3 regions of the Provencibacterium massiliense genome follow, and region 1 is predicted to be linked to each of the others. Evidence: a T-box and tRNA genes for the amino acid it is inferred to sense, from the RefSeq annotation. Region 1 holds a T-box; the other regions hold tRNA genes.
The links. A T-box is a leader RNA that pairs with one kind of tRNA and senses whether it is charged. The one in region 1 lies ahead of aspS (aspartate--tRNA ligase), so its partner is inferred to be a tRNA-Asp.

Region 1 (9,482 bases):
CCCTTTTCACATATTCTCCAACTGGGAGAGCCAAAGCCGAGCCGAAGCGTCGCTGGGCATGCGCCAGTCCCCCCTCGGGGAGAGGGTGACCGAGCCGACCTTCGGCGCGTCCGGCAGGCAGGAGCGCTTAAACTGCTGGGCGAAAAACCGCCGGTAAAACTCCTTGAGCCAACGCAGGATGGTTTCGCGCGGATACTTTTCTTTAAAGGCGCGGCAGGCCAGGCGCAGCACCTTTTGCGGCGCAAAACCCCAGCGGATGACATAGTAGAGGAAGAAGTCATGCAGCTCGTAGGGCCCGACGAGCTCCTCGGTGCGCTGAACGATCCCCTCCCCGCCGCCGGGCAGCAGCTCGGGGCTGACCGGGGTGTCCAGGATGTCGCGCAGCACCTCCCCGGCCCTGCCGCCGATCCGGGCGGCCTCGTGCGCCACCAGATGGCGCACCAGGGTCTTGGGGACCGAGGCGTTCACCGCGTACATCGACATGTGGTCCCCGTTATAGGTCGCCCAGCCGAGCGCCAGCTCGGAGAGGTCCCCGGTGCCGATGACCAGTCCCCCCTGCTGGTTGGCGAGGTCCATCAGCACCTGGGTGCGCTCCCGCGCCTGGGCGTTTTCATAGGTCACGTCGCGGCGCTCCTCATCCTGTCCGATATCGGCGAAATGACGGCACACCGCCTGCGTGATCGGGATTTCGCGCAGCGGCACCCCGAGGCTTTCGCAGAGCGCACGCGCGTTTTGCAGCGTGCGCGCGCTGGTGCCAAAGCAGGGCATGGTCACCGCCCGCACGAAGGCGCGGGGCACACCCATCCAGTCCGCCGCGCGCACCGCCACCAGCAGCGCCAAAGCGGAGTCCAGGCCCCCCGACAGGCCGAGCACCGCGCATTTGGCGCCGGTGTGCAGGAGGCGCTGACAGAGCCCCGCGCTCTGCAGGCGCAGGATGTCTTCGCAGTTGGCATGAAGCGCCGCCGGATCCTGTGGAATAAAGGGGAAGGGGCTGACCGGACGGGTGAGCGTGGTTTCGTGGAGCGGCAGAGAGAAGGGAATCCTAAGGTATCCCTCGTCCTGCCGCGCCGGGAAGGTGGTCAGCCGCCGCCGCTCGTAAGCGAGGCGGGAGACGTCCACCTCGCTTATGACCAGGCCGGTGGTAAAGCGCTCGCTCTCGGCGAGCACCGCCCCGTTCTCGGCGATCAGATTATGACCGGCAAAGACCAGGTCGGTGGTGGATTCCCCCTCGCCCGCGTCGGCATAGAGATAGCCGCAGCACAGCCGCGCCGACTGGCCGCTCACCAGCGCCCGGCGGTAATCCGCCTTGCCGACGGTCTCGTCGCTGGCCGACAGGTTGCAGATCATCAGCGCCCCCGCCGCACAGTGCCCGACCGAGGGCGGGGCGCAGGACCAGAGGTCCTCGCAGATTTCCACCCCGAAGCAGAAATCCTCCATCTCCTCGCAGCAGAAAAGCAGCCTGGGGCCGAAGGGCACCTGGCGCCCATCCAGGGAATAGCTTTTGTTCTCCCCGGACGAGGGAGTGAAGAGCCGTGCCTCGTAAAACTCGCCGTAATTGGGTAAAAACCGCTTCGGTACCAGCCCCAGCAGCTCACCCTTATGGCAGACGGCGGCGCAGTTATAGAGCTTGCCCGCCGCCTGCAGCGGCAGTCCGAGCACCAGGACCGTTTCCAGCTCCCGGGTTTCCCTTAGTACCCGGCGCAGGGCGTCAAGGGCGCCCCGCAGCAGGGTGTCCTGCAAAAAGAGGTCGCAGCAGGTATAAGCGCTGAGCACCAGCTCGGGCAGACATAGGAGCCTGACGTTTTGCTCATCCGCTTGTTTTGCCAGCGCGACCACCTGGCCCGCGTTATAATCGCAGTCCGCCACCCTGATTTTCGGCGTGCCGGCCGCCACCCTGATGAATCCGTCTTTCATGCCGTCCCTCCATTTCTCTTTTTTATTGCTGAGCATGAACGAAGCAATAAAAATGGCCATGACCGTAGGTCGGCCATAAGAATTGTAAAAATAGCGCGCAGCTGCTATTTTTAATAGTATCTACAGAATTTCTTTCAAAATTTCTCCAATGGCCCTCAACCTCTCCCCTCCCGCTCGCTTATTCTTCACAGATAAGTCTATGCCGTCTTGTCCTCCTCGAGGCCGGCATCTGAATATGAAGTCCCAGCGCCTCGAGCTGGGAGGGGTCCACCGTCCCCGGCGCGCCGGTCAGCGGGCAGGAGGCGTCGCCCAATTTCGGGAAGGCGACGACCTCCCGCAGCGAGCAGGCCCCCAGCAGCAGCATGACCAGCCGGTCCAGCCCGAAGGCAAAGCCGCCGTGCGGCGGGGTGCCGTAGCGGAAGGCGTCCACCAGGAAACCGAAGCGCTCCTTGGTCTCCGCCTCTGAGAAGCCCAGCGCCTCGAACATCTTCTCCTGGATATCGGGGCGGTGGATGCGCATACTCCCGCTGCCGAGCTCGACGCCGTTGAGCACCACATCGTAGGCCTGGGCGCGCACCCGTCCCGGCTCGCTGCACAGATACTGCACGTCCTCGGGATAAGGCATGGTAAAGGGATGATGGGTCGCCACATAGCGCCCCTCCTCCTCGGAGTACTCAAACTGCGGGAAGTCGGTGACGATCAAAAAGCAAAAATCCCCCTCCCGGCGCAGCGAAAGCATCCCGGCGAGGTCCAGCCGCAGCCCGCCCAGCGTGCGGCGCACAGTGGGAAGGCCGTCGGCGCAAAAGAGGATGAAATCCCCGGGAGCCGCCTCTACCCTCTCCAGCAGAGCGTCCATGTCATCCTTTGAAAAGTATTTGGTCAGCACCGAGTAGAGCTCCCCGTCCTGGCGCACGGCGATCCAGGCCATCCCCTTGGCGCCGTAGCCGAGGGCCTTGTCTGTCAGCGCCTCGATCTCGCCTCGGGTGAAATCCGCCTTACCCTTGACGTTCAGTGCCCGCACGCAGCCCCCCGACCTTGCCGCCTGAGAAAACACCGAGAAGCCGCATTTTACCGCAATGTCGCTGACATCCACGATCGGCAGCCCGAAGCGCAGGTCCGGCTTGTCGCTGCCGTAGCGGTCCATCGCCTCCTGCCAGGTGATGCGCGGGAAGGGCGCAGGGAAATCCAGCCCCATCGTCTCCTTCATAATGTGCTTAAAAAGCCGCTCAAGATGGAGCAGGATGTCCTCCTGGTCCACGAAGGAGAGCTCCATGTCCACCTGGGTGAACTCCGGCTGCCGGTCGGCGCGCAGGTCCTCGTCCCGGAAGCAGCGCGCGAACTGATAGTATTTGTCGATCCCGCCCACCATCAGAAGCTGCTTAAAGATCTGCGGCGACTGGGGCAGGGCGTAGAACTCGCCCGGATGGACCCTCGAAGGCACCAGATAATCCCGGGCCCCCTCGGGGGTAGATTTGGTGAGCATGGGGGTCTCGGCCGAGAGGAAGCCCTCCCGGTCCAGGTAGTCCTCCACCACCCGGGCGACCCGGTGGCGAAAGCGCAGGTTTCTTAGCATCTCGGGCCGGCGCAGGTCCAAAAAGCGGTAGCGCAGCCGCAGCTCCTCCCGCACGTTATTACTGTCGTCCAGCTGAAAGGGCAGCGTTCCGGCCTCGCTGAGCACCTCGAGAGAATCCGCTGCCAGCTCGATGGTCCCGGTGGCAAGTTTCGGGTTATAGGTCTCCTCGTCCCGCTCCCGGATCATTCCGCTCATAATTGCGACCGTCTCGTTCTTGAGCCCCTCGGCCGTATGGAAATCGGCCTGGGTGAGGTTCCTTGCATCGCAGACCACCTGTAAGATTCCCTCCCGGTCCCGCAGGTCCAGAAAGATTACCCCGCCCATGTCCCGTTTGGCGCTGATCCAACCCGCCACCGTCACGGTGCGGCCCAGATCGCTTTCGCACAGCACTCCGCAATAATCGGTCCGTTTCATCAAAAACTCCTCCTTTATCAGGTCCCGCAAAACCAAAAAGGCCTTTCGTCCCACACAAATTGGGACGAAAGGCCTTCCTTCCGCGGTACCACCCAAATAGGCTCCCCAAAGGGAAACCCACTCTTTCACACTATGGCTGGCGGCTGTAACGCGCCGCCCCGCGTCTGAGCCTACTTGGGCAACATTTGCCTCCCGTTCGGTCAGCGGCTCCGGGATGTTCTTCCCCCAAAGGCACAGGCGCCGGTTTTCAGCTACCCCGGCTCTCTGCCGCCCCTTCCTTTGGGCTACTCTTCCCATCAATGCCATTTTCATCATTGTAAGCGTAAAGCGCTACGGACTTAATCCGCAGCGCCCTTGCTGTTTGTTGTGATTGATTATATTCTGCCCGGCCCATCTTGTCAAGCGGTGATTGCCGGCAGGAAGAATCTTCATCACAAACGCCCGGTTCCGTTTTGTTATTCCCCGCCGTTTTTAGGAATATTCACCAGACTTCCCGCGTTTAGTCAATATATCAAAGTCAATATATCGGTTCATATTCCGTTCATATGAGAACGCTAGAATAAGGGATGGAGGAGGTGCTCGCATGACATTTTGGCGGGACAACCAGACGGCGGTGGCGGCTTGCATCCTCGCCCTGCTTTGTGAGGATGGGACCCGCATATACCTGCCAAGCAGGGCGATGCAAGAGAGGCTGAACCTGGAGAGCGAACCATTCGACCAGGCGCTGCAGCAGCTTCTGTCCTCGGGCGCGCTCGAGGGGTGCGAGTGGCCCTATGAGGGGATAGCCCTGCCCCATTACCGGATTACCGGAATCGGACGGTCGCTGCTGCAAGGCTATCGGGAGCAATGGCGCCGGGACCGCGAGGAATTGGATCAACTCCTGCTGTCAAGCGGATTCTCCACTTCTGTAAAGTAAAATGGCATTACAGATTTAGCGCGTCAGTTTTGCACGGTATCCGATCCCCCGCACCGTGACGAGCTGGAACTCCTGGCGGTACTTGAAGCGGGCGCGCAGCCGCTTGATATGTACATCCACCGTGCGCTCGTCCACGCCTGTGTCCAGCCCCCACAGCTCGTCGAGCAGCTGGCGGCGGGTGAAGGTCTGCCCGGGCGATGACAGCAGCTTAAAAAGCAGCTCGAATTCCCTTTTGGGGAGCTTCATGTTCCGGTCGGGCGTGGAAACCGTCAAGGTATCGTAGTCCGCGGCCAGTTCGCCGATCTGTAGCTTGTGGCGGCTGGCCGCGCCCGCGCGGCGCAGCAGCGCCGATACCCGCAGGAGCAGCTCCTCCATCTCAACAGGCTTTGGCATGCAGTCGTCCGCGCCCGCCAGAAAACACGCCCGTTTCTGTTCGAGCGAGTTTTCCCCAGCCAGCAGGAGGATGGGCAGCGAAAACTGAGCGGCGCGCAGCTCCCGTGTGATGGTGCAGCCATCCTTCCCGGGCAGCGCCGCCTCGCAGACAAGCAGGTCGATATGAAAATTGTCCAGCAAAAAGTAAACCTTTTCTCCGTCCTGGGCGGGAAAGCAATGATAGCCCCCGTCCTCGAGACTCTCATAGAGGCGCTTCGCTAAGGTTTCGTCCCCCGTTGCCGCCAAAACCGTAAACATTGCCGTTCCCCTCTTTCTCCCCCAAACGCTCAGTGTTCGGCCCGTATTTTGACATGATGCAGCCCGTCGTGCGTAGGCTGGGGTGCGGGCTGCGCCTGCTCATGCCGGGTCGCCTCGGCAAGCCTTTCTATGATCTGAGACAGGGCTTCGCAGTCCTGTTCCCCGAGCTGGCGATGCATTTCGTCATCCCATTCCTTGAGAATTTCCCGGACCGCGCTGGTCACCGCCCTGCCCGCCGGGGTGAGATAGAGCAGGATGATCCTCCGGTCGCTCCTGCTCCCCCGCTTCATCACGAAGCCCCGCTCCCCGAGCGCGCGCAGCTTGCGGTTGACTGCCGCGCGGTCCATCTGCACCGCCGCTTCCACGTCGCCGACCCTACAGCCGCCGTGAGCCCCGATATAGGCCAGGAACTGATACCCCGCCTCATCCAAGCCGTGGGAGAAGAGGTACTCGTCCACCCGCCGCTGCAGGTAATACTCCAGCTGGAAAAGCTCATAATAAATTGAGTTGTTATTTCCTTCCATTTTTATACCCACCCTCATGACAGGAGAAAAGCCCGACCCTGGAGAGTAGGTCGGGCTTATCGTTATTTGCTTTATGGCAGAGGAGGAAATTCCAATAAACCTCTCATGCCCGAAAGCCAATGGAACAATCGCTTACTTGGAAGCCTTCTTGAACGCAACAGCGCCAGCAGCGACCAGGGAGACGACCGCCATGGCAGCGGCAGCGCCGACCATGTCGTTAGCGCCGGTGCCCGGGTTGGTCTTGTCGCCATCGGTGGGCTCTTCGGTCTCGTCGTCAGAAGAAACATCCTCGCCATCCTTGGAGATGGTGCCTTCCTCGTACTCTTCCTCAGCCACGATGTAGGTGCCGAGAACCTTGGTCTCGAACGCCCAGCCGTCGCTCTCATACTCAGCGTCAACCTTGGTCACGTCGCCGGTCTTCTTGTTGTACTCGTAGAGCACAGAGCCGGAGTCAGCGTCGATCACAACTTTGACCTTGGAGGCAAACTTCGGATTGGCGATGAAGTCATAGCAGTCAACGTCAACGTCGCCGAAGAAATCAACGATCTCATCGATGTCGTCGTCAACCAGTCTCATGTTTTCATAGTCGGTGCCGTAGTTGCCCTTGAAGTACACGTCAACATAGTCGTTGGCGCGGATTCTGGACTCGTCGCCGATCACTTCGTCAAAGTTGTAGACAACGCCATTCTGCTTGCTGTTGGAGTAGTTGGTGTCTTCCTCAACTTCCTGGATGCGGGAGTAGGCAACAGCCTCGTCGTGCTTGATGGTGATAGTAATATCCTTATCAGCATCAGCCTTATTCTTCATAATTTTGCCACTCTCGATGACAAAATCTCCGATGGTCATATCGAGCTCAACCTCATAGTCCTCGAACTCGAAGGTGCGCAGACCGGCATTGCCTTTCAGGGTCAGAACCGGAGACTCCCAATCCTTATTGTTGGAGGTGGGGGTGATGCTGTTATCAACAGTGGCACCATCATTCTTCTTAACAGAAGCAGTGATGTTTTTGGAGTTGACATGAGCTTTAATTTCGGTGATGATCTGACCAGCAACCGGATCAATTACGATCTCAGCTTTGTTACCAGCGGTATCCTCGTCGATACCGGCATTGTCGGGACCATAGGTCACGAGGTAGGGGGCGCCGTTTTCAAACTCGGCATTGTCATCGGTCTTGCTGACGATGATGGAATAGCCATAGCTGGAACCGGACTTTTTCGCAATGTTGCCAGCGAACGCTACGGAAGCGGTGCCGAGAACCATCGCAGCAGCAAGCACTGAAGCCAGTACTTTTTTCATTGTGTTTCTCCTCTTTTCTTTAAAATCAAAACTGGTGTGGGATCTCTCCACTAAGTTTCATCCCTTACCGTGATTTCATTATAGAAAAGATTACAAAACGGTGAAACAAAAATAAAAAGCCTTATATGAAACGATTTATTTCTTAATCTATAACAAAATTTTACTTTTATGTCAAACTGATGTATTCTATATTTTAATATTTCTTATTTATTAATTATTTATTTCCATTATGAATAATCAATGAACCAAAAGGTTTGAAATGATTTCCTCTCTGTCACTGGAACTATAGACAAATTACAATTTTGTCTCAAAATTCCGGGACTGGACAAAGCCTTCCTCCTGCTATACAATAAATGTTGGACAACAACGTTAGAGGAGGAATCGGACATGCCAAAGGTGACGCTCGGAAGCACCGGGATCACGGTCGATAAAAACGGGTTCGGCGCGCTGCCGATCCAGCGCATCTCCAAGGAGGAGGCCGCAAATCTGCTGCAAAAGGCTTACAGGGGCGGGATGACCTTCTTCGACACCGCCCGCAGCTATACCGACAGCGAGGAGAAGATCGGACTGGCCCTCTCGGAGGAGCGCGACGGATTCTATCTCGCCACCAAGACCCCGGCGCTCACGGCCGAAGGCTTCTGGAACGATCTCGACACCAGCCTGCGGCTGCTGAGAACCGACCATGTCGACATCCTCCAATTCCATAACCCGCCGTTCTGTCCCAAGCCGGGCGACGGCAGCGGGCTTTATGAGGCCATGCGAAAGGCCAAGGAGCTGGGAAAGGTACGGCATATCGGGATCACCAACCATCGCCTGAATGTCGCCAGGGAAGCGGTGGAATCCGGGCTTTACGAGACGCTGCAATTCCCCTTTTCCTATCTTGCCAGTGAGCGGGAGCTCGAGCTGGTGCGGCTCTGCAAGGAGAAAAACGTCGGCTTCATCGCGATGAAGGCCCTTTCGGGAGGGCTGATCACCAGCAGCGCGGCGGCCTACGCCTTCCTCGCCCGGTTCGACAACGTCCTCCCCATCTGGGGGGTGCAGCGCGAAAGCGAACTCGACGAATTCCTCTCCTACATTGGGTATCCCCCCGCCATGACCGGAGAGCTCTCGGCCATCATCGAGAAGGACCGCAGCGAGCTGCTGGGCGAGTTCTGCCGCGGCTGCGGCTACTGCCTGCCCTGCCCCGCCAAAATCGACATCCCCACCAGCGCGCGGATGTCCCTGATGATCCGGCGCTCCCCCAGCGCCCAATGGCTGACCGATGAATGGCAGGAAAAAATGTCGCGGATCGATGCGTGTATCGGCTGTAACCACTGTGCGCAGCACTGCCCCTATGGATTGGATACCCCCAATCTGCTGCGGCGCAACTATGAGGACTACAAGACCTTCCTGAAATAAAAAAAGCAGGGCCGCCGGCAATCGCCGGCGGCCCTGCTTTTTTTATTTACATTATAACGCCTTAAGCTTTTTGGCCATCATATCCTGGTTGGCGCTGTAAGTGAGTGCGTCTCGCTCGGAGATGATCCCCCTGCGGTAAAGCTCCAGCAGGCTCTGGTCCATCGAGAGCATCCCCTCCCCGGCCGAGGAGTAGATGACCGAATCGATCTGATGGACCTTCGACTCTCGGATCATATTGCGGATGGCCCCGTTGACCAGCATGACCTCGAAGGCCGGGACCACCTTGCCGTCCACGGTGGGGATCAGCTGCTGGGAAACCACCGCCTGCAGCACCATTGCCAGCTGTACCCGGATCTGGTGCTGCTGGTTGGGCGGGAAGGCGTCGATGATCCGGTCGATGGTGTTCGCCACCCCGATGGTGTGCAGGGTGGAGAAGATCAGGTGCCCGGTCTCGGCCGCCGTCATCGCCACATTGATGGTCTCGTAATCCCGCATCTCCCCGAGCAGGATCACATCCGGAGACTGGCGCAGCGCGGCGCGCAGGGCCTTGACGTAGCTTTCGGTGTCGGTCATGACCTCCCGCTGGCTGACGATACTCTTCTTATGAAGGTGCAGGTACTCCAGCGGGTCCTCCAGCGTGATGACATGCGCACTGCGGGTGCGGTTGATCACGTCGATGATGCACGCCAGGGTGGTGGATTTCCCGCTCCCGGCCGGGCCGGTCACCAGCACCAGCCCCTTTGAGCGCCCAGCGAGC
Region 2 (9,482 bases), on a different contig from region 1:
CACGCAGTACGGCTGCACCATCGTCTCGAACGATGAGATGAAGAAACTGGTGGAGGAGGCGCCGGAGCGCTTCATCGGCTTTGCCAGCGTGGACCCCTACCGGGAGGACGCCGTGAAGGAGCTGGACCACGCCTTCGGGGAGCTGGGGCTCTCGGGGCTTAAGCTCAACCCCTCGAAGCAGAAGTTCTACCCCACCGATTCGGTCATGAAGCCGGTCTACGAGAAATGCATCGAATACGGCAAGCCCATCCTGTTCCATTGCGGGACCTCCTGGGAGCCGAACACCCCGGCGAAGTACTCGAAGCCCCTGTGCTTCGAGGAGGTGGCCATCGAGTATCCGGAACTCCGGATCGGCCTGGCGCATTTCGGCTGGCCCTGGGTGCAGGACACCGCGATGATGCTGCTCAAGTATCCGAACGTCTACGCCGACACCTCCATGCTCTATTGCGACCGGGCGAAGGACTTCTTCCACCAGATCTTCAAGGTGGACCTCAGCCCGCTGTGGATTGAAAACATGTTCTCGGATAAGGTGATGTTCGGCTCGAACTCGCCGCGCTTCGGGGAAGAGGACATGAAGTACGGGCTCGAGAAGCTGGGGCTGCGGGAAAGAACGCTTGCGAAGGTCCTGGGCGGCAACGCGATGAAATTCTTAGGGATGGAGGACTAAAGGCCATGAAAATGAAACTGGACTCGTTTGAGCTGCGCACCAAGAACGAATTCGATATGATCAACATCACCGAGCGGGTACACAAATTTGTGGAGGAGAGCGGGATCGAAGAGGGGATGGTCTATGTGATGACCGCCCACACGACGACGAGTATCATCGTCAACGAGAGCCTGCCCTGCCTCGAGACGGACATCGAGGAGAAGCTCGAGGAGATGGTACCGAAGGACGCGCAGTATGCGCACAACCACTTCCTGCCGAGCTACGGTGCGACGGGCGGGAACTGCCCGGGACATCTGAAGAGCATGCTCTGCAACTACTTTGCGTACTTCCCGGTCAAGGACGGGAAGGTGGTGCGCGGCCGGGCGCAGGAGATCTACTTCGCCGAGTTCGATGGAATCCAGGACCGCACGGTCTACATGCAGGTGGTAGGGGAATAACCCTCCATTATTAAGATGAAAGACGGTTGCCGGAGCAGGGTCCAGCGCATTGGAGGGCCCGGCGGGAAAGGGAGGATAAGATGAAAGTAATAGCAGTGGGCGATGCGTGCATCGACCTCTACCAGAAGCTGGAGAGGTACTACCCGACCGGAAACTGCGTGGACTTCATCATCAATATTGCGAAATACGGCCTGGAAAGCGCCGTGGTCAGCGTGGTGGGCACCGACCGCTACGGGGACGAGATGATCGAGGTTTTAAAAAAATACAAGGTGGATTCCAGCCACATGCACCGCAAGGAGGGAAAAACCGCCGTGGCGCTGATGGACCTGATCGGGAATGACCGCCTGCACACCAGCTTTGACGAAGGGGTGCTCGAGGGGTTCGATCTGAGCGAGGAGGACTTGCAGTTCATCAAGGGCTACGATGTAATCCACGGGGTGATCTGGGGCAAGGTGAACCACCACATGCCCACCTTCAAGGAGTGGGGAAAGACGGTCGTCTACGACTTCGCCACCGACCTTGACGACCCGGAGATCGAACGGGTGCTGCCCTATGTGGACTACGGCTTCTTCTCCTACAAGCAGGACGACGCCTTCATCCGCGATTATCTTAAAAAGGCGCAGGCAAAGGGGCCGAAGGTGCTGATCGCGACCTTGGGCGAGCACGGGAGCATAGCCTATGACGGGAAGGAATACTACCTGCAGGAGGCACTGCCGGTGACGGTGGTGAACACCGTGGGGGCCGGGGACAGCTTCATTTCGGGCTACACCTACGGGGTGATTAAAGGGCAGGACGTGCCCGGCTGCCTGCGCACCGCCGCCGAGACCTCCGCGAAGATCATCCAGATGTTCGACCCCTATTGATTTGACGAGAAAGGCGGGATAAGCCAATGCCGAAGATCAACATCGAACGGGTGGCGGGGATGAACATCTGCTACCACCTGTTTACCACCGAATATTTCCTCGATTCCCTCTGCCGGCTGGGGATGAAGAGCGTGGAGTTCTGGGGCGGATATCCGCACCAGTTCATCAGTGAAAAATCCTATCCGCCGGTGAAAACCATCCGCAGGATGATCGAGGAGCGGGGATTAAACCTCATCTGCTATACCCCCGAGCAGATCCAGTATTACTACAACATCGCGGCCAGGGAGGACGACATCCGCGAGGACAGCGTCGAGCATTTCAGGCGGTGCATCTATGCCGCCGCCGAGATGGGCGCGCCCAAGATGCTCATGACCTGCGGCTGGGGCTACCAGGACGAGGACCGCGAGGAGGCCTGGAAGCGTTCGCGCGAGTCGCTGCATAACCTCGGCGAATACGCTGGGAAGATGGGGATCATCCTGGCGCTGGAGAACCTGCAGCAGGTGGAGAGCAACCTGATCTATACCCTGCCGCAGCTGAAAAAGATGCTCGACGAGCTTCAGTGCCCTGCCTTCAAGGCGATTGTGGACACGGTGCCCATGCACCTGGCTGGTGAGACGATGAAGGACTACATCGAGGCCTTCGGGGACGACCTGGTGCACACCCATCTGGTGGACGGCAACCCGACCGGGCACCTGGCCTGGGGCGAGGGCGAGCTGCCGCTGGACGAGGACGTGCAGACGCTCTGCGACCTTAGCTACAAGGGGACCATGTCCTTCGAGGTCTGCGGCGGGAACAACTTCGACCCCGAGGGCGAGATGAAGAAGAGCTTCACCCGCATAGGGCCGTATCTTGGCTAGGAGGGCGATATGAACAAGCTGAAATTTGAGCAGTTCGCCATTGGGAGCTTTCATTACCCGCGCTATCCGCTTTGCTATTTCCTCGATTCGGTGCAGCGGCTGGGGGTAAAAAACATCGAGCTCTGGGGCGTGGCGCCGCACCTCTATGTGGACGACCTGACCGGCGCGGACGTAAAGGCCATCAAACGGGAAATCGATGCGCGGGGGCTTCGGCTCATCTGCTACTGCCCGGAGCAGAACACCTATCCCTTCAACATTTCGAGCACCAACAAGGCCCTGCGCGAGCGCAGCATTGCCTTTATGGAGCGCTCGATCGTACTGGGCGCGCAGCTCGGCGCCCCGACCTTCCTGCTCTGCCCGGGGACCGGGTTCTTAAACGAGGACCCCGGGGAGGCCTTTAAGCTCCTGTGCGACGCCGCGCAGCGCCTGCTGCCCACCGCGCACCGGGAGGGGGTCACCATCGTGGCCGAGACTCAAACCTGGCACGACTGCAACATCCTGCACACCGCGGCCGACCAGCGCCGTCTGCTCGACGAGGTGAACGACCCGGCCTTCAAAGCCATGCTGGACGTCAGCCAGATGACGATCTACGGCGACACCATCGCGGACAACCTGCAAATTTTGGGCGACGACATCCGGCATATGCACCTCACCAGCTCCTACAGCGATTCGCTGGACCTGACGCTGCAAGGGGACGCGCTGCGCCAAAAGTACCCGGACGGGCGGCCGCTGAGCACACATATCGGTTTTCGGGCCGGGAACAACCCCATCATCGACTACCTGCGTCAGATGGGAGAGGGGGGTTACTCCCACTACATCAGCCTCGAAATCTGCGCGCGGGAGTGCTTCGGCGACCCGGAGTTCTATGCGCGCGAGGGGCTCGAGATGATGAAGCAGGCACTCTAAGCAAGCTTACTCATTACTATCTCCATTTTATTTTCCGGCCGTCCCGGGACGGCCCTGCCCGGTTCTGAGTGGAACCGGGCGTCTTTTTATCCTTACGGGGGCCCGCTTTCGGTTGACAGCGGGTAGCGCATGTTGTACACTAAGAGGGACAAATCAGCCGCCAGAAGGCTATGCTGAAATACAGAATACGGGGTGGTCAAAATGGATATCAAAGAGTTGCAGCGCCTGAATCCGGACAAGAAGATTTATTCGATCGACGACGAGGCTTATAAGCCCTACGGCCGGGTGCTGGGCGACGTGTGCGTCAAGGACCTGGTGGAGTACATCGACAAAAACATCGAGATTCCCGCCTCCGGCAGCAAGTATGTGCCGAGCGTGCCCGAGCTCGAGGCATTCGATTGCGTCAAGAAGATCGAGGACCTGGTCTATGGCCAGATGGAGGTCGAGGCCGGCTACTGCGCGGGCTACAACGACGTGCTGGGCGGGCTGGAGTTCCATCAGGGCAGCGAGGTGGCCGTCACCACCACCGACACCCTCTTCATCGTGGGCAAGAAGCAGGATATGTCCGACGAGGGCGACATCGACGGGAGCAAGCTCGAGTACTTCTACATCAAGCGCGGCCAGGTCGTGGAGATGTATTCCACTACCCTGCACTACTGCCCGGTCCATGTGGACGATAACGGGTTCTTCACCCTAGTCATCCTGCTCAGAGGAACCAACACCGCGCTGGACCATCCGAGCGCGAACAAGCTCTTCACCAAGAAAAACAAAGGATTTATCTGCCACACCTCCAACACGGCGAAGATCGAGGCCGGTTCCTATCCGGGGCTCAAGGGCGACCTGATCAAGATCAACCTGAAATAAGCCGGGACAATGCTCTTATGCCGCGGGCGGGTACCTTTCGGGTATCCGCCCGTTTGGGGTTTTTTCGGGTGACGGGAAAGGAATGGTGATCAACATGGAGAGACGGTTTCACACGGTGGGGATCGCGGGCCTCGGGCTGATCGGCGGCTCGCTGGCGCTGGCGCTGCAGCGCCTGGGCGGGATCACGGTCTGCGGCTACGACCTCGACGGGGATACCCTCGAAGCGGCGAAGCGCGCGGGTGCGATCGTGCGGGCCAACGAAGGACTGGAGGAGTGCGACCTTGTGGTGGTGGCGCTCTATCCCGGCGCGGCGGTGCACTTTGTCGGGGAGCATATCGCGGAGCTTCGCCCGGGCACGGTGGTGGCCGACTTCTGCGGGATCAAGCGCTTTCCCTGCGCGGTGCTCGAGCCGCTCTGCCGCGCGCGGGGGCTGTATTACCTCGGCGCCCACCCGATGGCGGGCAAGGAGATCAGCGGCTTTGCGGCGGCCGACGCGAACCTTTTTCGCGGCGCGAGCCTGATTCTGACCCCGACCGAGGAGACCGATCCGGCGGCGCTCGCCGCCTTCCAGGAGCTGTGCCGGGAAGTGGGCTTCGGCCGCCTGGTGCGCAGCACCCCCGAGGGGCACGACCGGATCATCGCCTACACCTCGCAGCTCGCGCACATCCTCTCGAGCGCCTACATCCAGAACCCGCTCTCCAGCGACTTTAGCGGCTTCACCGGCGGCAGCTTTCAGGATTTGACCCGGGTGGCGCGGATGAACGGCGAGATGTGGGCCGAGCTCTTTGAGCGCAACCGGGATATGCTCATCGAGCAGATCGATGAACTGACCCTGAAGCTCGGGGAGTACCGACAGGCGCTCGAGAATGAGGATTCGCGGGCGCTTTGGGCGCTGATGGAGCAGGGGACCGCGATCAAGAACCGGCTGCTGGCGGGGGCCAGCGACCCGAAGTGGGAAGAGGTCTGATCCTCTGCGCCGGCCGCGAAAAAGAAGTAAAATTTTGCGGACAAGGTGTTGACAGGGCGGGATTTTTATCGTATAATTATTAGCGTTGTCGGTATGAATCGGCAGCGGTTGCGGGAGCATAGCTCAGCTGGGAGAGCACCTGCCTTACAAGCAGGGGGTCACAGGTTCGAGCCCTGTTGTTCCCACCAGCTAACAAAGGCTTCTGCCGCTGACGGTCGCACCGGCCTTTGTTAGAAATTTGGCCCGGTAGTTCAGTTGGTTAGAACGCTAGCCTGTCACGCTAGAGGTCGTGGGTTCGAGCCCCATCCGGGTCGCCAATTTTTCTTTTTGCACAGTCTTTGCCCCGGATGGGGCGAGAACAGGCCGACCGCTCGCAAGAGCGGGGAAATCGTGCCGGTGGCACGATTTTAGGCCGCGGGTAGAGCCCGTTTATCCGGGTCGCCAATTTGTTTTTCCTGCGCGCGGGCGCATCTTGCCTTTGTAGCTCAGTTGGTAGAGCAGAGGACTGAAAATCCTCGTGTCGTTGGTTCGATTCCGACCGAAGGCACCACGCCGCTGCTTGTGCAGCGGCGAACATGCGGGTTTAGCTCATCCGGTAGAGCGCCACCTTGCCAAGGTGGAGGTAGCGAGTTCGAGCCTCGTAACCCGCTCCAAAGCGCTTGTATTTTCTGCGGAAAATGCAAGCGCTTTTCACATTGTTATAAGCGCGAAGCGCTTCGCGGGCGGAACTAAGCTCCCCCTCGGACCACCTCCGGCCTTCGGCGGGAATAAGGGCAAGGAACGAAGGCAAGTATGTTTCATCTACAATGACCCAATGGCATAAATAAAAAACGATTTGCTTTTGCAAGTCGTTTTTTATTTATCTTGCCTTGACGGGGAGCGCAAAGATAAACCGTAAAGAATGGCGCCCCTTGAAGCAGCACCCTTTACATTTCCTGCCTTCCTATTTTCCTTATGATGTGTTATACTGTAGTCGATTAAATGGAGAAAGGAAGGGTCAAGGAAATGGATCAAAACGTCGAATTTATCCTCGAGCGCCGCGTGGAGCGCACGATGGAGGCCCTGGTGAAAAACCGGATGGAGGCCTACTACGCGCCGAGCGCCGGAAAGGCGAAGGAAGCGGTAATATCCCTCCTGAGAGAGGGGGCCGTCGTCAGCCACGGCGGGAGCCAGACGCTGATCGAGTGCGGAATCATCGACGAGCTGCGCAGCGGCAAATACAACTACCTCGACCGCAGCGCACCGGGGCTGAGCAAGGAGCAGGTGACCGAAATCTACCGGCGTTCCTTCTTCGCGGACTACTACCTCGGCAGCGCCAACGCCATCACCGAGGAGGGCGAGCTCTTTAATGTGGACGGCAACGGCAACCGGGTGGCCGCCTACATATACGGCCCGCAGAACGTCATCCTGGTCGCCGGGATCAACAAGATCGTGCCGGATATCGAGAGCGCGCTGACCCGTCTGCGCAAGATGGCGGCCCCGGCCAACGTCAAGCGGCTGGAGTGCGAGACGCCGTGCTTCCGCACCGGCGAGTGCATGAACTGCCACACGCCGGGGAGGATCTGCTGCGACTACGTGGTGCAGGGCTTCCAGCGGGTTCCGGGGCGGATCAAGGTGGTCCTGGTCGGAGAGCCGCTCGGCTACTGAGGAAAAGGAAAAAGCTGTCCGCTGATGGAATCAGCGGACAGCTTTTATTTTTGGTCGTGTTCAGCCTTCCAGCGCCTTGCGCTCGTTGAGGATATTGTCCAGCAGCTCGGTTTGGTACTGGTAGTTCTCCTTTGCCTTCTTGTTTTTCGACGCGGCATGGGTGTCCGCCGCGCGGAAGGTCAAAAAGAGGCTGTCGCCCAAGGCTTCGGTCAGCGGGTCGTCGCAGAAGACGGTATCCGAAAGCGGGATCTTGCGCCCGTCGTCGAAGGCTTTGTCGCTGTAGGCGCTCAAATCCACGAAGTTGAGCGGGTCGCCGATCATATCGTAGGCGTAGTCGTCCATGATCAGGATCATCGACTCGCCTTCGGTCATCTCCACCGAAAAGCGGGTCTGGGCCGCCATGAAGACCTGGGCGTTCATCCCGGTATCGTCGTCCTCGGGGAAGCCAATCGCCACCACGTCGACGTTGACCTTCCCGTCGCCGTCCCGGTCCACCTCGTACTGCTCGGCGATCTCGCAGAGGCGCTCGCGCTGCTCGTCGCTGATATAGGCCTTGCCCACGATGGTGATGGTCGAGTCGAACTTTTCCTTGGACAGGATGTCGTAGGCGAAGGAGACGAGCATGATGGCGGCCACCACGCCGATGATGGTGTGCCATTTAAAATGGTACCAGTAATTCTCAAACCACTTCTTGGTGCCGAATTTGGGTGGGCCGTTTTCCCACTTTTCCATAATGATAGCCATTCCTTTCTCGGGGAGAAGCGCCCGGGCAGCCGCAGAGAGCCCGGGCGCGGAATCCATGAGTTTGAATCAAAATAATTGCCGCGTGGAAAACACGTACCCTCTCTATAACCTCAGTTTTCGCGGGGCTTCATGGTCGGGAAGGAGATCACGTCGCGGATCGATGCGCTGTTGGTCAGCAGCATGACCAGCCGGTCGACCCCGATTCCGAGCCCGCCTGTCGGGGGCAGGCCGTAGGACAAAGCGTTCAGGAAATCCTCGTCGATGTCGCAGGCCTCGTCGTCGCCCGCCGCCTTGAGCGCCGCCTGATGCTCAAAGCGCTGGCGCTGGTCGATCGGATCGTTGAGCTCGGAGAAGGCGTTGGCGTACTCCCGCCCGGTGATGAACAGCTCGAAGCGCTCGGTGTAGTCGGGGTCGTCCTTCATGCGCTTGCTCAGCGGGGAGATGTCCACCGGATGGCCGGTCAGGAAGGTCGGCTGGACCAGCTTCTCCTCGCAGTACTCCTCGAAGAAGAGGTTGAGGATGTCGCCGATCCCGTGGCGCTCCTCGTATTCGAGATGGTGCTCCTTGGCAAGCGCGCGCGCCTGCTTGAGGGTGGAAACCCCGTTAAAGTCCACCCCGGCGTACTTCTTGACGCATTCCTTCATGCTGATCCGCTCGAAGGGCTTCTCCAGATCGATGGTCAGCTCGCCGTAGGGGATAACCGCGGTGCCGAGCACCTCGTGCGCGACCGTGCGGATCAGTTCTTCGACCAAGTCCATGATCCCGTTGTAGTCGGTGTAGGCCTGGTAGAGCTCAAGCATGGTGAATTCCGGGTTGTGGCGGATGGAAATCCCCTCGTTGCGGAAGACCCGGCCGAGCTCGTAAACCTTGTCGAAGCCGCCCACGATCAACCTCTTGAGGTGCAGCTCGAGGGCTATTCGCAGGTACATGTCCATGTCGTGCGCGTTGTGGTGGGTGATAAAGGGCCGCGCCGCCGCGCCGCCGGCCTGGGTGTGCAGCACCGGGGTCTCCACCTCGATGAAGCCCTTCCCGTCGAGGAAGGAGCGGATGGCGGTGATGATCCGCGAGCGCTTGACGAAGGTGTCCTTGACCTGCGGATTCATAATCAGGTCGACGTACCGCTGGCGGTAGCGCATTTCGGTGTCCTTGAGCCCGTGGAATTTTTCGGGCAGCGGGGAGAGGGACTTGGTCAGGAGGGTGACCTCCGTCGCCTTGATGGAAACCTCGCCCCGGCGGGTGCGGAACACCTCGCCCCGAACGCCGATGATATCGCCGATGTCCCAGTATTTCAGCTGGGCGAAGCACTCCTCGCCGATCATGTCGATCTTGACGTAGAGCTGGATCCGGCCGCTGGAGTCCCGCAGATCGAAGAAGCTGGCCTTGCCCATGTCCCGCCAGGCCATGATCCGGCCCGCCAGGGAGACGCTCTTGCCCTCGTACTCCTCGAAGTGCTCCTGGATGTCGTTTGCGTAGGCATCGGTTTTATAAGAGGTCTGCTGGAAGGGGTCCTTCCCCTGGGCTTGCAGATCG
Region 3 (9,482 bases), on a different contig from region 1:
ATCCTTCAGCGCCTTGATGAATTCTTCGGCCCCGGGCAGCTCGGGCGCGATGTCGCACAGCAGGATATGGTTCCCCGAAGCCTCCTGCAGCCGCCGGAAGAGGCCGACGTCCGGATCGATCAGGTTCGCCTCGTTTTGCGCGCCCTTCTTTTCCTTGGAGAAGAAGGGGCCCTCCATGTTGATCCCCAGCACCTTCGCGCCCTTGCGGGGGGCGGCGATGAAGGCGCGCAGCTCGTGCATGATGGAATCGAGGGTGTCCGCCGGCAGGGACATGGTGGTCGCGAGCAGGGAGGTCACCCCGTTTTCGGCGTAGTAGCGGGCCATCTTGTAGTAATTGTCCTCGCCCCCGCGCGACCAGTCGCACCCGACGCAGCCGTGGGAATGGATGTCCAAAAGCCCCGGGATCACCCGCAGCCCGCCAAGGTCCTCGCCCGTTCCGGGGAGGGAGGGGGCGACGGACTTGATTTCGCCGTCCTCCATCAGGATGTCGGCCTTATGAAAGGTAAAATCGGTATGATATACTTCCGCGTTTTTTAACAGCATGAGAGTTTCTCCTTTTGCTCTTTTCCTTAGTGTACATCATGGCGGCGAAATAATCAACGGTTCAGCCGCGCCACCCCATAGCACAGATAGAGCGCATAGACCAGCCAGACGAGGTAGGGCAGGTAGAGCCAGGCGCTGCGCTCGCAGATGCGGCGCATGCGGGTGACGGTGAGCACCCCCAGCGCGATCATGGCCACGATCATAAAGAAGGAGAGGGTGTACTGCCCGAGCCTAAAAAAGGCGCCCGGCCACAGGGCGCTGAGCAGAAGCCCCGAAAAATAGAGCACCAGGGTGCTGCGCCGCAGGTAGTAGTCGGTCTGCGGGGTGATCAGCAGATGGTACAGCGCGAGGGCCATCAGCACATAGAGGATGGTCCAGACGATGGGGAAGACCGCCGCCGGCGGAGCCAGGGCGGGCAGGTTCATGGCATGGTAGGCGCTTGACATATCGCCGCCGAGCAATGTGCCGAGCAGCGAGGCGGCGGCCGACGCGGCCAGGGAAAGCAGAAGTTCACGCAGTTTGATGACGCCCACAGGGCAGACCCCCTCAAAAATTGCTTTGCTGGTTACCTTCTAAATATATGAACCCAACGCCCCGATTATATGCGCGCGCCGGCGCGAAAGAGGAAGAAATGCAGGAAATCGGAAAAAAGGGGATGAAACGCAAAGCGGTGTATGCTATAATAGCCGCATGACGGCCATTACAGCATTTTTATGGCAGAGGCCATTTTTCGCCCGGGCCGCGGCCGGTCCGCGCGCGGGCGCGAGCTTAAGGGGAGTTTGAGTGAAATGGAAATCAAAGCGGCAAACCGGATCGTGGTCAAGGTCGGAACCTCGACGCTCACCCATCCGAGCGGGCTGATCAACATCCGCCGGATCGAGCAGTTCGTCAAGGTGCTGGCCGACCTCAAAAATATGGGCAAGGAGATCGTCCTGGTCACCTCGGGCGCCATCGGTGTCGGGGTGGGCAAGCTCGGGCTCAAGGAGCGCCCGTCGGACACCCGCTCCAAGCAGGCGGCCGCCGCCATCGGCCAGTGCGAGCTGATGTACATCTACGACCGGCAATTTTCCGAATACAACCACGTCATCTCCCAGGTGCTGCTCACCCGGGACGTGGTGGAGGACGAGCGGCGGTGCGCGCTCTGCCGCAACACCTTCTCCCGCCTGCTGGAGTATGGGGTGATCCCGGTGGTCAACGAGAACGACACGGTGGCGGTCGAGGAGATCGAATTCGGAGACAACGACACCCTTTCGGCAGTGGTGGCCACCCTGTGCGACGCCGACTTGCTCATCATCCTTTCGGACATCGACGGGCTCTATACCGACAACCCGCGCACCAACCCCGACGCCACCCTGATCCGGGCGGTGACCGAGATCGACGATTACATCCTCTCGATCGCCCACGGCGCGGGCAGCGCGCGGGGGACCGGCGGGATGATCACCAAGATTCATGCCGCCGAGGTCGCCGGGGAAGCCGGGATCGACACGGTGGTGATGTCGGGCACCGACCCGGCGCTGATCTACCGGCTGCTCGAAGGGGAGTCGGTCGGAACACGCTTTTACAGCAGGCAGGCAAAACCGGAAAATGTGACGGCCTAGACGAGGAGGGCTTTGAAATGGTGGATTTAATCAGCTTGGGCAAGCGCGCGAAGGCCGCAAGCAGGGTCCTCTCCTGCGCGGGCGCGGAAAAACGCAACGGGGCGCTGCGGGCGATCGCCGCGGCGCTGCGCGAAAACGCGCCCGCGATCTTAAAAGAAAACGGGGCGGACATGGCCGCCGCGCGCGAGCGCGGGATGACAAAGGCCTTCCTCGACAGGCTACAGCTGAGCGGGGAGCGGATCGAGGGCATCGCCGCGGCGGTGGAGGAGATCGTCATGCTCCAGGACCCCGTCGGGGTGGTGGAGAGCGGGCGGACCTTGGAAAACGGGATCCGGCTCGTTAAGACCAAGGTGCCCTTCGGGGTGGTCGGGATGATCTATGAGGCCAGACCGAACGTCACGGTGGACGCGGCGGCGCTCTGCCTCAAGTCGGGCAACGTCTGCCTGCTGCGCGGCTCGAAGGAGGCGATCCGCTCGAACATCGCGCTGGCAAACGTCATGCGCGGCGCGCTGGACAAGGCGGGCCTGCCCGGGGACTGCATCCTGCTGGTGGAGGATACCACCCGCGAGAGCGCAAACGCCATGATGACCTTAAACGGCTACCTCGACCTGCTCATCCCGCGCGGGGGCGCCGGGCTGATCCGCACGGTGGTGGAGAACGCCACCGTCCCGGTGATCGAAACCGGGGTGGGCAACTGCCACACCTATATCGACGCGCACGCCGACCTCGAGATGGCGGTGAGGATCCTGGACAACGCCAAGACCTCCCGCCCGTCGGTCTGCAACGCCTGCGAGACGGTGCTGGTCCATCGGGACATTGCCGGACGCTTCCTGCCGGCGGCGAAGGCGGCGCTGGCGCACGCAAACGTGGAGTGGCGCGGGGATGCGCGCAGCTGTGAAATTTTGCCGGGGATCAAGGAGGCAAACGAGACGGACTGGGAGACCGAATACGGCGACTACATCCTCGCCTGCCGGGTGGTGGAGAACATGGAGGAGGCGCTTTTGCACATCGCGCGCTACTCCTCGGGCCACTCGGAATGCATCGTGACCGAAAGCTATGAAAGCGCCGAAATTTTCACGGCAAGGGTGGACGCGGCGGCGGTTTACGTCAACGCCTCGACCCGGTTTACCGACGGGGGGGTCTTCGGGCTGGGGGCGGAGATCGGCATCTCCACCCAGAAGCTGCATATCCGCGGGCCGATGGGGCTGCGGGAGCTGACCACCGACAAATATATCCTCTTCGGCAGCGGGCAGGTGCGCTGAGCGCAAACTTGAACCGTTTGTGAATTCTAAGGGCTTTGCTTGAAAGAATACGCGCCAATGTGGTATACTGGCTAGTAGTCGCGGGGAAACCCGCAAACCGGTATCACGAAAGGAATTGACGATGACGGAATACAATTCTCTGCGCGAGGTGCACCGGCGGCGCAAAAACAGGGCCGCCGCCCCCATCGGGGCGCTGGTGCTCATCCTCGCCGCGGCAGGGCTGGTGGCGCTGATCATTTTGGGCGTCAACCTGACCTCGCAGATTCTCGATAATTCGCGGGAGAAGCAGAAGTTTGAGAAGATCATCCAGCCGGTGCTGATGTTCGACCCGCCGCCCTTCGAGGACGTGACGACGCTGGATAAGTTCACCGTGCTGCAGGCCGCGCTCTGGGCGACCATGCTCGGCGACAAGCGGGAGACCTATCCCTTCGACGCGCAGGGCAACCTGATCGTCCCCTCCTCGGACGTGGACGTGACCTCGACCCAGCTGTTCGGGCCCGAGCTTGAGCTCGAGCACCAGTCCTTCTCGGACTTCGGCATCTCCTATGAGTACAACGAGGCCACCAAGGCCTACCATGTGCCGGTCATGAGCGCCAGCGCGCTGTATACCCCGCGCGTGGACGAGATCACCCGCGACGGGGACACCTATTCCCTGTTGGTGGGATATATCCCGCCGGGCACCGCCTGGAACACCGACATCGCCGGGAACAAGACCGAGCCCGACCCGCACAAGTTTATGATCTATGAGCTGAAAAGGCTGGATAAGCATTATCAGCTGACCGCCATCAAGGACCCGCCGCCCGAGAAGCAGGTCGGCTACGGGACCGAGGCTTCGGTTCCCGACGGGGCGATCGCCAGTGTCGGGGAGGACGAGACGCTTCCGGACGGAGAGGGCGGCGTCTACGGCGAAGGGGAGGAAGGGGCTTTGGCATCCTCCTCGCAGGAGGACGGCTCCTCCAGCGCCGGGGAGAGCTCTTCCGATGAGCCGGAGGATGACGGCTTTGAGGAGGATTCCTCCACTGAGAGTTCCTCTGAGGATTCTTCGGAAGAATAACGACAAGGATGAAGGGATGCAGGCCGTTGATTTCATCAACGGCCTGCATCGTGCAAGGGAGAAAACCGGGAGGGAGCAGTATGCAGGAGGCGTTCACCTACTCCGACCGGGGCAAGCGCTACCACACTTATGACTATTACCTGCGGCACCGCTACGGCTGCAAGGTCTGCCGGATCCCGCTGTCGGGAGGGTTTTCCTGCCCCAACCGGGACGGCACCAAGGGGGTGGGCGGCTGCGATTTTTGCTCGGGCGCGGGCAGCGGGGAGTTCGCCGGGGACGCTGCCCTGACCATCGCGCAGCAGGCGCGGCAGGTGCGCGCGGGAACGGTGAAGAAATGGCCGCAGGCAAAGTACATCCCCTACTTCCAGGCCTTTACCGGGACCTTTGCGCCGCTCTGGCGGCTGCGGGAGCTCTATGAGGCGGCGCTGGCGCTGCCGGACACGGTGGGGCTCAGTATCGCCACCCGCCCGGACGCCATCGCGCCCGAGGCGTTGGACTATCTCGGAGAGCTGGCCCGGCGCACCGACCTGAGCGTCGAGCTCGGGGTGCAGACCTGCCACGACAGGACGGCGGCGGCGCTCAACTGCCAGCACACCTGGGAGGAGTTCCTCGAGTGCTTCTGGAGGCTGCGCGAGCGGGGAATCGCCGTCTGCGTCCACCTGATCGACGGGCTGCCGGGGGAGGACCGGGGGATGATGGCCGAGAGCGCCAGAAAGGTCGGGGAGCTTCGGGTGGACGCGCTCAAACTCCATCTGCTCTACGCGGTGCGCGGCACCGTGATCGGCGAGCGCTATGAGCGCGGGGAGCTGCGGCTGCTCACGAGGGAGGAATATGTGGACATTATCTGCGACCAGCTCGAGCTGCTGCCGCCACAGACGGTGATCCAGCGCCTGACCGGCGACGGCGCGCCCGGGGAGCTGCTGGGGCCGCAGTGGAGCCGCAAAAAGCTCTGCGTGCTCAACGAGATCGACAAGGAGCTGCGCCGCCGGGACAGCGTGCAGGGCTGCCGGTACCAGGCCAAGTATTAAGTTTTCGTTAAATCGGCCCACAGGCGGCCGAGATGTGGTATACTGTTTACCATCCGTTAATTGGAGGGAAAGAAGTGAAAAAGGTTAGACTGGGCGTTTATGGAGCGGTCACGCTGCTGTTGGCCCTTTATGTTTTTGTGGAGTCGGTGAATTTGAGCCCCTTCTATTCCGAAGGAGCCATCTTCTGGGCTCTTGTGATCTCGCTGTATCTGCTGATCTGGGCGCTCTTCCACTTTGGGGAGTTCACCTTCCAGCGGCTGGAGGCGGGGATGAGCGGGGCGCAGCGGCCCTTTAACTATGTGCCCAAGCGCAAGTTTCCGAAAGTCGTCAAGTTCATCATCGCGGCGCCCTGGGCGTTCCTGGCGGTCATGATGATCATCTCCTCCCCCCTGATCAGCTGGGGGGCTTACCGCGACCAGCTGGGCGAGGTGCAGGAGCGGGAGTTCTCCAGCGACATCCAGGCGGTGGACATGTCCCAGGTGCCGATCGTGGACCAGGAGCTCGCCTATAACCTGGCCAACAAGAAGCTGGGCGAGAAGCCCTCGCTGGGCAGCCAGGTGGTCCTGGGCGAGCCGACCATCCAGATGGTGGACGGCAAGCTGATCTGGGCGGTGCCGCTGCAGCATTCCGGCTTCTTCAAGTGGCTGACCAACATGTCGGGCAGCGCGGGGTACATCACCGTTTCGGCCACCAACGTCAACGACGTCAGCTATGTGGAGGACCATAAGATCAAAATCCAGCCGAACAGCTACCTGCTGCACGATCTCAAGCGCAACGTGCGCTTCGGTGGAGCGTTGTTTGAGGGGATCGTGGACTATTCCTTCGAGCTTGACGATAACGGGCAGCCCTACTGGGTGGTGAGCACCTACCGCAACCGCCGGGGCTTTGCCCTGCCCGAGGCGACCGGGGTGATCGTGGTCAACGCGACCACCGGGGAGAAGGAGAAGTATTCCATCGCCGACGTGCCCGAGTGGGTGGACCGGGTGCAGCCCGAGGACTTCATCCTCAACCAGATCAACAACCAGGGCGCCTATGTGCACGGCATCTTTAACTTTGCCGACAAGGACAAGTTCCGCCAGAGCGAGGGGCACAACATCGTCTACAACGGCGGCAACTGCTACCTCTTCACCGGGCTCACCAGCGTCGGGCGGGACGAGAGCGCCATCGGCTTCATGATGGTGGATATGGTGACCAAGGAGCCCATCCGCTACCAGATCAACGGCGCGACCGAGGACATGGGCCAGCGCTCGGCCGAGGGGAAGGTGCAAAACCTCAAATATGACGCCTCCTTCCCGATCATCATCAACCTTGACGGGCAGCCGACCTACTTCATGACCCTCAAGGACAACGCGGGGCTGATCAAGCAGTATGCCTTCGTGTCGGTGGTCAACTATTCCACCGTCGGCACCGGGGAGACCATCGCCGACGCGCGCAGGGATTACAGCCAGGCGCTGCGCAACGGCGGCAGCTCGGCTGCGCTGCAGGAATCGGCCGAAACTGAGAAGGCCACCGGCGCGGTGCTGCGCATCGCCTCTGAGCAGAGCGAGAAGCAGGAGATTTACAAGCTGATTCTGGACAGCAAGCAGGATGTGATCTTCATCGCGGACAGCACCGTCAGCGACGAGCTGGCCATCACCAGGGAGGGGGACCGGGTGACGCTCGAGTATGTCGAGACCGGGGACGGGGTGATCCACGCCGTGTCCTTCGACAATTTGGAGTTTACCCAAAAGCAGGCCGAGAACGGATAAATGATCAAAGCGGCCCCGGCGGACATCATCCGCCGGGGCCGCTTTATCCTTGTGGCAGGCAATTCCCGCAGCAGCGTTTTAAAATTTTTTGGGCACAGTGTTTTTTTGTGGTGGAGCGCATATAATAAAGGGGAGCTGCGAAAGTGGTTTTTCTGATAAATTTGGTAAAAGCGGGTTGACAACGAATCGAGGGTATAGTATAATAAATTTCGTCGCTGAAAGGCGTTTTTCTATATGTTGGAAGCCTGCGTTTGTCAGGTCTTGCAGTTATCTGGCCCGGTAGTTCAGTTGGTTAGAACGCTAGCCTGTCACGCTAGAGGTCGTGGGTTCGAGCCCCATCCGGGTCGCCAATTTTCTTTTATGGCAGAGCTTGTGGTTCAGGAGAAGCCTGGGCCGCCCATTTGCCTTTGTAGCTCAGTTGGTAGAGCAGAGGACTGAAAATCCTCGTGTCGTTGGTTCGATTCCGACCGAAGGCACCAATCGTCTATTAGCCGCATAGGCTGATATAAAATGCACATAGCGGATGTGAAAACGGTAAGTTCTCTCAAAGCGGTGCAACACATGCGGGTTTAGCTCATCCGGTAGAGCGCCACCTTGCCAAGGTGGAGGTAGCGAGTTCGAGCCTCGTAACCCGCTCCAAAAAGCCGCGCCACTTTAGATGATAAAGTGGCGCGCGCTTTCAAAATTTATCTGGCGCCGTAGCCAAGAGGTAAGGCAGAGGTCTGCAAAACCTTCATTCACCAGTTCAAATCTGGTCGGCGCCTCCAAAAAGCGAGCGCCCTTCCGACAGGAAGGGCGCTCGTATTTTTGTCCGGCGCCCCAGATTTGAACTGTGGTCAACATCTGGCCGGCGCCCGGCTTAGCAGAATTGGTCCGGCGAAATTTTACACAGTCTTGATAGAACGCCTTGCCGCAACCGGTTATGCTATGGGATGATGGGAAGAATGGCATGCCGGATGGAATACCGTCCCTTGACAGATTGAAACCATTACAAAAAGATGATAGAATGTAGACATGGAGGCCCGATGAAGGACAGGGAAGCACAGCTGGAAAGAGCCCGTTTGATGCGGGAAATGGAGCTTTTGGACGGAGGTGCCAAGATGGGATTATTCTTGGAAGCGGTGGTTTTGGCGCGGCAGGAGGTGCCGGCGGCTAAAGAGCTGCTCAAACGGTTCGAGAAGCGCTCGCAGGAGGACGAATGCGCCCTGATTGCGCAGGAATGCATGTGCTTTGCGCGGGAGCGCGGCACCTTCATCCTGCTCAACGAGGATTGCGCCGAGGGCGAGGCCTTCGCGCGGTTCGCCTCCCAGGAAGACGGCGACGCCGTGCTCTACCTGCATATCCATGACGAGGCGCTCTGGATGTACCGGCTGTTCTGCTGCGGCGTGGAAAAGGACCGCTTCTGTCCCATCCCGGACTACTGGGAGGATGGGATGGAGCGGGAGGAATACGACTCCTGGTCGGGGGACGCCGAGAAGCTGGAACGTTATATCGGCGGCTTTCATGCCGGGGAGGTGGAGCGTTACCTCACACTCTGGACCGACGAAATGTTCGAGGGCAGGCAGGCGAGGAAGGCCTATGCGGGGGACGAGTACGGCTATGCCGATTGCTGGCAGATGGCGGACTTCCTGCGCCGGATCGGATACCCCTATCCCGGGGAGGACGAGCTGGGATAACAAAAAAGTCAAAAGGAGCTGCGAAACGATTCGTTTCGCAGCTCCTTTTTTGTTTTGCTTACTGAGGGCGCTTCTGGCCGCGCACCACCACCGCGATGATCCTCGGGCCGGCGTTGATTGAAACCGAGGCTCCGATGGTATAGACCCCCTTCGGCGGATAGCCGAGCTTTTCCTCGAGCAGGGCAGAAAGCTCCTCGGCGGGCTCATCGAGCATCCCGCGCACGATGATATACTCCCCGCCCGCGGCGATCGCCTTCTGGCAGAGCGCGCACACCCGCGGGACGACGTTCTTATCCCCGCGCACCTTCTCGAGTACGTTGTTGCCGCCGTCCACCATGTGGATGATCGGGCGCAGGCCCAGCAGCTCGCCCACAAAGGCGGCGGCCGAGCTGATCCGCCCGCTCTTTTTTGCAAAGTCCAGCGTATAGCAGGCCAGGAAAATTTCGGCGCTGTCCGCCCAGTCCTGGATGTACGCAATGATCTTCCCGGGCGCCTCGCCCGCTGCAATCATCTTGGCCGCCTCCATCACCGGGTAGCCGTAGCCCAGGGAGTAGCTCTTCGAGTCGATGATGG

Region 2: it encodes a tRNA-Asp, which carries the amino acid that the T-box ahead of aspS (aspartate--tRNA ligase) is inferred to sense. The anticodon was not compared.
Region 3: it encodes a tRNA-Asp, which carries the amino acid that the T-box ahead of aspS (aspartate--tRNA ligase) is inferred to sense. The anticodon was not compared.

Annotation. Positions count from the first base shown of each region.
Region 1 is NZ_FWCH01000012.1:915,443-924,924, forward strand. Features, by position in the region: gene B5477_RS09470 (NAD(+) synthase) at 7-1,914, opposite strand; gene aspS (aspartate--tRNA ligase) at 2,093-3,901, opposite strand; T-box leader at 3,959-4,210, opposite strand; gene B5477_RS09480 (hypothetical protein) at 4,485-4,817, shown strand; gene B5477_RS09485 (response regulator transcription factor) at 4,833-5,507, opposite strand; gene B5477_RS09490 (MarR family winged helix-turn-helix transcriptional regulator) at 5,537-6,031, opposite strand; gene B5477_RS09495 (MDR/zinc-dependent alcohol dehydrogenase-like family protein) at 6,164-7,327, opposite strand; gene B5477_RS09500 (aldo/keto reductase) at 7,715-8,725, shown strand; gene B5477_RS09505 (type IV pilus twitching motility protein PilT) at 8,777-9,482, opposite strand, start outside.
Region 2 is NZ_FWCH01000008.1:106,039-115,520, reverse strand. Features, by position in the region: gene B5477_RS01410 (amidohydrolase family protein) at 1-667, shown strand, start outside; gene B5477_RS01405 (secondary thiamine-phosphate synthase enzyme YjbQ) at 673-1,104, shown strand; gene frlD (fructoselysine 6-kinase) at 1,185-1,967, shown strand; gene B5477_RS01395 (sugar phosphate isomerase/epimerase family protein) at 1,994-2,824, shown strand; gene B5477_RS01390 (sugar phosphate isomerase/epimerase family protein) at 2,834-3,730, shown strand; gene B5477_RS01385 (DUF4867 family protein) at 3,932-4,594, shown strand; gene B5477_RS01380 (prephenate dehydrogenase) at 4,689-5,561, shown strand; tRNA gene B5477_RS01375 (tRNA-Val) at 5,674-5,749, shown strand; tRNA gene B5477_RS01370 (tRNA-Asp) at 5,802-5,878, shown strand; tRNA gene B5477_RS01365 (tRNA-Phe) at 6,036-6,111, shown strand; tRNA gene B5477_RS01360 (tRNA-Gly) at 6,139-6,214, shown strand; gene B5477_RS01355 (lactate utilization protein) at 6,567-7,208, shown strand; gene B5477_RS01350 (hypothetical protein) at 7,269-7,940, opposite strand; gene lysS (lysine--tRNA ligase) at 8,063-9,482, opposite strand, start outside.
Region 3 is NZ_FWCH01000011.1:233,376-242,857, forward strand. Features, by position in the region: gene nagA (N-acetylglucosamine-6-phosphate deacetylase) at 1-543, opposite strand, end outside; gene B5477_RS04830 (TspO/MBR family protein) at 597-1,076, opposite strand; gene proB (glutamate 5-kinase) at 1,332-2,141, shown strand; gene B5477_RS04840 (glutamate-5-semialdehyde dehydrogenase) at 2,159-3,403, shown strand; gene B5477_RS04845 (hypothetical protein) at 3,525-4,457, shown strand; gene mnmL (tRNA modification radical SAM protein MnmL/YtqA) at 4,538-5,485, shown strand; gene B5477_RS04855 (hypothetical protein) at 5,560-7,233, shown strand; tRNA gene B5477_RS04860 (tRNA-Asp) at 7,507-7,583, shown strand; tRNA gene B5477_RS04865 (tRNA-Phe) at 7,637-7,712, shown strand; tRNA gene B5477_RS04870 (tRNA-Gly) at 7,797-7,872, shown strand; tRNA gene B5477_RS04875 (tRNA-Cys) at 7,926-8,000, shown strand; gene B5477_RS04880 (hypothetical protein) at 8,334-8,909, shown strand; gene B5477_RS04885 (DegV family protein) at 8,968-9,482, opposite strand, start outside.